2 regions of the Paenibacillus sp. 10L310 genome follow, and region 2 is predicted to be linked to the other one. Evidence: predicted binding sites of a transcription regulator. Region 2 holds the regulator's gene; the other holds the start of a gene.

Region 1 (4,221 bases), on a different contig from region 2:
AACTCTTCATCCGTTTTCACTTTGCACAGGGAATCAGCAAGTCTTGCTTTAATACCGCCATTACCGCCGATAAAGATCTCCCAGCCGCCGTCGTTACCAACGATACCGATATCTTTGGTACATGCTTCTGCACAGTTCCGCGGACAACCGTTGACAGCATATTTAAACTTGGCTGGCAGATCCAGACGTTCGAATTTACGTTCAATGCGAGCGCCCATAGCCATGGAATCCTGTGTACCGAATCGGCAGAATTGGGAGCCGACACATGTTTTGACTGTACGCAGCGATTTGGCGTATGCATAACCAGAAGGCATATCCAGTTCTGCCCAGACTTTGGTCAGATCTTCTTTTTTGACACCAATCAAGTCGAGACGCTGACCGCCAGTCACTTTGACTGCTTTTACATCATATTTGACTGAAACGTCAGCGATGCGTTTGAGGTCTGCTGGTGTAGTCACCCCGCCATACATCCGAGGTACAACCGTATACGTTCCATCTTTTTGAATATTCGCGTTCATCCGTTCGTTAACAAAACGGGATTCTTTCTCATCTTCGTGTGTGTCTGGTGCAATCATGCCAAGGTAATAGTTGATCGCCGGACGACATTTGGAACAACCTTCTGGCTGACTCCAACCCAGTACATTCATGACCTCTTTGGTTGTTTGTAATCCTTTTGCACGAATCTCGGCTACGATTTCATCTCGACCCATGGAAGTACATCCGCAGATGCCCTGTTTGGCTCCAGTACTGAAACTGTCTCCAAGTACATACTGCAGAATCTGTTCCACAACCGGTTTACACCCACCGCAAGAGCGTGTTGCACCGGTACAGGCTTTGATTTCATCTACAGTGATAAGGCCCTGGTTTGTAATTACATCAACGATGGTTCCTTTGGTTACCCCGTTACATCCACAGACGATCTCGTCCTCGGGCATCGTTTCAACAGAGGTTGCTTTCTTATGACCGCCGCAGCCTGTACCCATGAGTGAACCGTACAATTCCTCGGTCATTTCGGTTTGATTTTTAATCAGTTTCTGCAACTCGGCAGAATCCGTAATGTCACCGAAGAGAACAGCGCCGACCATTTTATTATCACGAAGCAGAATTTTTTTGTAGGTCCGTTTCCAGTCATCTTTGTGCGAAATGACGGTGTGCTCTGGACTGTCGATGAATTCACCGGTTGAAAAGACATCTACACCCGAAATTTTCAATTTCGTGGATACAACTGAACCTTCATAAGGAGCGGTCTCCACACCGCAGATATGTTTCGCCAGAATCATACCTTGCTCGAACAATGGGGCAACGAGGCCGTAACATACCCCGCGGTGCTCTGTACATTCCCCGACCGAATACACATTCTCCAGGGAAGTCTGCATATAGTCATTCACGACAATACCCCGGTTCACTTCCATACCGCTTTCGCGGGCTACAGCCGTATTGGGTTTAATGCCTACAGCCATGACCACAAAATCAACATTCAGAACCGTATCATCTGCAAAACGTATCCCTTCAACGCGTTCGCCACCCAGTAGTTCGGAAGTCTGCGCACCCATCTTGAACCGGATACCCTGACGTTCGAGTTCTGCCTTCAACATGGCTGAAGCTTGTGGATCAAGCTGACGCTCCATCAGATCTTCCATCAGATGCACTACGGTAACTTCCATGCCAAGTTGTACCAAACCTTTGGCAGCTTCAAGACCAAGCAATCCGCCCCCGATAACGGCCGCTCGTTTATACTGTTTGGCAGCTTCCAGCATGACATTACAATCGGCGATATCGCGGAAACCGACAACACCTTCTTTGTCATGTCCTGGTACAGGGAGAATGAAGGAGTTGGAGCCAGTCGCAATGATGATTTTGTCATAAGGAACGCGAGTTCCATCTTCAGTCACAACTTCGTGTGTCTCGGCATCGATTCGTGTAACCGTTGTGCCTGTGTGCAGCGTAATGCCGTAATCTTTATACCAGTGAAGGTCGTTCAGCACGATATCGTCCAGTGTTTTGCTTCCTTCCAGTACATAAGACAACATAATGCGGTTGTAGTTAGGATAGGGCTCTGTGCCAAAAACGGTAATATCAAATCGCGTAGTTAATTTCAAAATTTGCTCAACGGTACTGATTCCTGCCATTCCGTTACCTATGATAACGAGTTTCTCTTTTTTTCCGTTCATGTGTGTATGCCTCCTTGGATAGACGCTGTACATTACCAACAATTTTAGTGGTTTATATTTGAAATTATACAAGTAGTTGACGACAGTTTATGTGATTTAATTCACTAATAAAGATAGAAGAGTCATAAATATAATAATGTGAGCCCCATCACAGAAAGTGATATTTATTTTCATACAAATAAGAAATGCGAACTATTGTTCTTATTTTGTTTTCGTTGTAAAATCGAAACTGGGCCGTATTGTTCCCGATTTCTTCGAAAGGACGTTTTTGCATCATGATGGGAAGATCTCACCTTATTATCGGGACCGGCGTGTCGCTTTCTGTTCTGCAGTTGGCCGGTATGCCGGTGACTGCGCCGGCAGTTACGGTTGCTCTGATTGGTTCGTTATTGCCTGACATTGATGAGCCAAATTCGCTGCTGGTATCCAGAGCCTTGCCTAACAGTCTGATCAGGTTGTTACAGACGATTCTGTTGCCCACAGCTGTATTTGTGTACTTCTATGTTCATGCCAAACCATGGAACCTATTGCTTGCGATCCTCATTGCGCTTGTGTCATTCCTGCCTTCGCGTTCGCTTCGCAAAGTGTTGATGTTTGCGATTGGACTCGGGCTGGTCTTTTATGGTCACGCGTTCGCACCGTGGAACTTGATTGCAGGCAGTTTGTTAATGCTCTGTACCACACTGACTCATAGGGGACTGACACATACCCTGTACGGAACCGCAATATGGGCGGGCTTGTTGTACAGCACGACCCAGCAGCAGGGTCCGGAGATCTGGGTAGCGGGAGGCACGGCATATGCGATGCATCTGTTGGCCGATTCACTAACCAATCGGGGTATTCGTCCGTTACCACCGCTCAAGTGGCGCATACGGGTGAATCTGATGAGTACAGGGACCAAGCGTGGTGCCGTTGTAGAGAATGTCTGCATTGTGCTTACACTTATTTTGGCCTGGATTGCATTCTCAACGCTATTTCTATAGCCATCCAAAAACGCCAGCCCGCATATTGTGGGCTGGCGTTTACAGGTATGCATTTCATAATGAATGGATCGTGGATCGTAATAATAACCTAGCCAATTCAGGATTGAGAAGGAGAATCAGTCAGGTCGTCAATATCGGAAGAACCAAATACAAATAAAACAACAAGAATGACAATGATCAGTAGTTCAGCGAACCCATTTCCGTCAAAGTCAGACATCACTTCAACCTCATTTCTTGGCGTTTAGGAATTGATTCTCTGTTGGAAAGCGCGTATAACGTCATTCAACGTCATATCGCCACCGATCTCATCGAGGAATTGCACCAGTTTGTCTTGATTCGATGGTGTAATATTTTGTAGCGATTTATACTGCCCGACCAGTTCAACAACCAGTGTAGCTTCTCGAAACAACGTGACCGCATCCACTCTTAACTTCCCACTTACCAGTAATGCTGCAACGATAAGTTCCAGATTTCTTCCTTTAAGGTTGCCATTGAGAAGGGTGTTTGCGGCATTTGTTTTTTTGGAACCTTTATTCGATTTTCCATTCCTTCTCACTGCCATAACAGGTCCCCCGCTGTTTGGTGTTTAATTCATCTTCCGTTATTGTATCTTATGTGTAATTCCCTATAATGTTCGGCCTATTAATCTACGTGTCTAACTGATATCGTTGTGAATATAAAAAAGAGACCTCCCGATGGTTAGGAGGTCTCTTGTCAACTGTTACGCGTTATTAATTATGGTATTCATCGTTGTCCGATCCAGACCTTTGACCAACTTCACGATCAGTTCTTTGGCCGCATCGTAGTCATCCGTATGAATGATGGAAGAAGAGGTATGGATATAACGTGCGCAGATACCAACAACTATTGATGGTACACCAATGCCACTCAGGTGAACTTGACCTGCATCCGTACCCCCTGGTGAGATGAAATACTGCATTTTAATCTGATTGGATGAAGCCGTATCTTGAACATATTCCACCATTCCGCGATGGGTGAACATACCAGGGTCAAAAATACGAAGCAATGCGCCTTCTCCGATATGTCCAAATGACTGTTTGTCACCT
Region 2 (4,221 bases):
GCGTACCGTCTTTATAATACACTTGCCACACATATATTCCATTCACAACTCCGGGCATGATTCGTTTAATCTCACCGGCAGGAACTTCAGAACTGAAGCGATTGCGTATCTGCGCTTCGGACATGCCATTCTGCAACAACTCACTGTGTACAGCGTTTGCACCCTTAACCGGTTGATTGTTTGCATCGAATTTAACCCAGACCATAACATCCTGGTTATCCTTGTTTTTGCCGATCAGGGTCCAGTAGATGTTGTCAGAGCCTTCTTTGTCTCCCCAGATGTACTTGCGCAATTCATCATAGGATGTAATGCCCAGTTGCTCCTGTGCTGCTTGTATGGCGAGCGCTTCTTCCTTGCGTTGGTCCTGCGTGACATGGACGTAATAACGCTGAAGTCCAAACAGAATCAGAACCAGTGCAAGCAGCGAAATCCATATCCACTTCTTTTTTTTCTTCAAAAGCCGAACTTCCTTTCCCTATGATGCTGTCCTGCAATTAACGAGCAAGCAGACCATCAAATGCCAATTGAGACTCACGCAAAATGCGTTCTTCATCCAGTGTCAGACATTCGCCATGTTTCACCACTTGTTTCCCATCCACCCATACGTGCTCAACATCCTTGGCAGAAGCCGAATAGATTGTATGTGAGATCAGGTCTGTATGTGGATAGAAATGTGCCTGTTCAATGTCCAAGGCGATAAAGTCAGCCTTCATGCCGACCTGGAGTGCTCCGGTATTGTTCAAGAAGATGGATTTGGCACCGTATGACGTTCCGAGTAATAACGCTTCGCCTGCTGGCACTGCCGTCGGGTCACCAGATACACCTTTGTGAATCAATGCAGCCAGTCTCATTTCCTCGAACATATCCAGGTTGTTGTTGCTTGCCGGTCCGTCTGTTCCGAGTGACACGGTAACTCCTGCTTTCAGCAACGCAGGTACCCGCGCAACACCTGAAGCGAGTTTCAGGTTACTTCCCGGGTTATGGGATACAGCCACATCATGACGGGCCAGAATCTCAATCTCTTCGTCATTCAGATGCACCGCATGTGCAACCAGGGATGGACGAGAGAAAAAGCCCAGTTTCTCCAGATGTGCCACAGGACGCAGTCCATAATCAGCCACGTTCTGCTCGACTTCACGAAGCGTTTCCGACATATGTGTATGAAGGGGAAGGTTTAGGTCGTTCGCGACCTGCACAAGCTTCTCTATGTAGTCAGGAGGGCATGTATATGGTGCATGTGGCGAGATTACGGTTGTAATGCGACCATCTGCCTGTCCATTCCACTCACGCGCAAACGCAGCCGACTCCTCCAGCTTCCGCAATTGTTCTTCTTCCGAGCACAGCCCGATTACACCACGTGCCAGTGCTGCTCTAACGCCGGATTGCTCCACAACTTTGGCAACTTGATCCATGTGATCGTACATGTCCAGGAAAGCTGTAGTTCCGCCTTTCAACATTTCAAGCACCGATAGCGAAGTTCCCCAATATACGTCTTCTGAAGTCATTTTCGCTTCCATCGGCCACATTTTTTCCTGCAACCATACTTGCAATGCAAGATCGTCTCCGTGCCCTCTGAGCAACGACATCGCTGCATGACCATGCGTATTGATCAGACCCGGCAGGAAGAACAGTCCTTTTCCATCCACTTTGGTACAATTTTTGTCTTCATCCGGCAATGTCTCACCAATATGCACAATCTTGTCATTCTCAACAACCATGTATCCGTGGACCACGTTCCATGTTGTGCCGCCTTCATTAACGGCAAATTTGCCGTTGTGAATTACCCATCTATTTGTTGTCATCTTCCTCGTCGTCCTTTCCAGTCTCCAAGTAATAGGCCAAACTAAGCAGATCCGTTGTAAAGTCAGCATGGTGAATGCGGATATGCGGCGGTGTTTTTAGAATGGTTGGTGCAAAATTAAGGATCGCTTCAATTCCTGATTCAATAAGCTGATCGGCTACATTTTGGGCTTCCGTATCCGGAACCGTGATAATTCCGATGCGAATGTTTTCCATTTTAACCGCTTCCGTCAATTCATCCATTGGTTTTACCGTCAAACTGTTGATTTGACTACCTATCTTCGGTCCATATGCATCAAATACAGCAACAATCTTCATGTTGTCTTTCAGATATGCGTTGTAGTTGGACAAGGCTTGACCGAGGTTACCCGCTCCTACCAGAGCTACATTAATTTGCTGATCGATTTTGAGAATGTGACGAATTTTCTCGATCAAATAGGATACATCATACCCGATCCCTTTACGACCAAAATCACCGAAGTAAGCCAGGTCTTTACGAATTTGGGCCGGATTCAGATCCAGCCTCTGTCCAAGCTCTTGAGAAGAAACAGTAGCCACCTCACGCTGATGCAACTCGTTCAAATAACGCAAGTAAACAGGCAGACGTCGTACCACCGCTTCTGAAATTTTATCCGATTTCATTCTTGCTCCCCCTTACCAAGGCCGCGATAAAATAATAGATGAAAAGATGAGCATTCTGTATAAAACTCAAAGATAAACGTGACATTTTATACAGAATGCTCCTTGTAATTTAGGTTATAAGTTCTTACGTGCAACTGCTTTAATCGGATACGGAAATATCTAATAAAGTTTAACGCCAAACGATAGTGTCATGCAATGATATAACGAACAAAACAACCATTATTTTTGTTCATTAGCAGGTTTTTCCAACCACTCAGTAATTCGTGGAACCATTTGCTCCGTGAGCATATGCTCCATTTTGGGACCAGGTAATGAATACAAAAAGAATTTACCATAATACGCTTCAATCACCCGTGTATCATAAACAATGACAATTCCTCTGTCCTTTGCTGTACGTACCAATCGGCCAAATCCCTGCTTGAAACGAATGACCGCTTGTGGCACGGACAGTTTCATGAACGGATTTTTCTTCTGTTCCTGGAGCAACTCACTCTTGGCTTCCACCAACGGATGATTCGGTGGCTGGAAAGGCAGTCGCACAATAGCGAGACAAGTTAACGCCTCTCCCGGGATATCTACACCCTCCCAGAAGCTACTTGTGCCCAGAAGTACCGTTGCTTTGGCATCTTGAAACCTGCGAGTCAATTTGGAACGACTTCCACTGTCAACGCCTTGCCCAAGCAACGAGATGTCGTTGCCAGACAGTGCCTCCTTCAGCGGATCATAGACCTGTCGCAACATCTTGTATGAAGTAAACAGAACCATCATGCGTCCACGCGTAGCAATTGCCGTCTCTGCGAGTGATTGCACCAGCATATTAACAAAGTGCGCATCACCCACACTTCCCTTCACACTTGGGAAATCACGCGGAATCACCAGAAGTGCCTGATCGCGATAGTTGAAAGGTGATGGCAACATCGACGTTAATAGCCGATTGTTCTCGGCGGCTTCCTGCAAGCCAAGCTGTTCAATCATGAACTGGAATGACTTATCTACCGAAAGCGTAGCCGATGTAAGCACAACACTTTTCTTTTTATCAAAAAATAAATCCTTAAGTTGTGCACTCACATCTACAGGTACGGCATACAGCTGGAGAGATTTGCTGCGGAATTGGCCGCTGGCTTCCATCCAGTACACCGTTTTGGCGTCATCCATACGCATGAAGAAACGTAGATTCTCCTTCAATGTGGTCAGATCTTTCAGCAGTCCTGTAATGTCCGTGATCAGACTATCCGATTGATAATCATCCTGATCCTCTTTCACTTCAAGCAGCAATTTGTCCCCTTTGCGAACCAAATCGCCCAGAGTCACATAGATCTGGTTCTCCAGATCCTGCAACTCCTGCCATTTTGCAGGTTTCTGAGATGCTTTCAGACGCAGTGAAAATTGCCCCGTCTCTCCCGGTGAAGCATCACTTCGTTCAGGCAAGAGACCAAACAAGGCATCGCTCATACGATCCCACAGCTCCTTAACTTCAAGAGCGAGCGGGAACATCTGATCCACCATGGAGCCCCATTGCACCGAATTTTCATGCCCGGATAACTGCGAACGAAGCATAGGTAGCTGACCATTACGACTGTCTTTAAATAGGCGGGTCAGTGTATGAACCAAGGTGAAATATTTCATATGCATTCCAAGATGTTTACCAGCGACATCCTCCAGATGATGTGCCTCATCGATCACAAGACTCTCATAGGCTGGCAGCAGCTGATGCGCGGCTTTCACATCCGTAAATAATTTGGAGTGATTGGTGATTACGATATCAGACAACCCTGCTTC

Evidence for each region. The regulator Rex, encoded in region 2, represses fermentation and respiration genes when NADH is low (regulators of the CRP and FNR family bind a similar motif). The targets are predictions, from matches to a motif close to TTGTGAAATATTTCACAA.
Region 1: a site for Rex is predicted at 2,261-2,278, ahead of nirB (nitrite reductase large subunit NirB). Genes of this name have one in related genera too.

The regions. Positions count from the first base shown of each region.
Region 1 covers NZ_JBFTKC010000006.1:58,219-62,439, forward strand. The annotation lists gene nirB (nitrite reductase large subunit NirB) at 1-2,171, opposite strand, end outside; gene AC1DE7_RS15640 (metal-dependent hydrolase) at 2,447-3,154, shown strand; gene AC1DE7_RS15645 (hypothetical protein) at 3,396-3,716, opposite strand; gene AC1DE7_RS15650 (M42 family metallopeptidase) at 3,876-4,221, opposite strand, start outside.
Region 2 covers NZ_JBFTKC010000003.1:526,884-531,104, forward strand. The annotation lists gene AC1DE7_RS11370 (DUF5590 domain-containing protein) at 1-457, opposite strand, end outside; gene AC1DE7_RS11375 (amidohydrolase) at 495-1,802, opposite strand; gene AC1DE7_RS11380 (redox-sensing transcriptional repressor Rex) at 1,789-2,442, opposite strand; gene dinG (ATP-dependent DNA helicase DinG) at 2,662-4,221, opposite strand, start outside.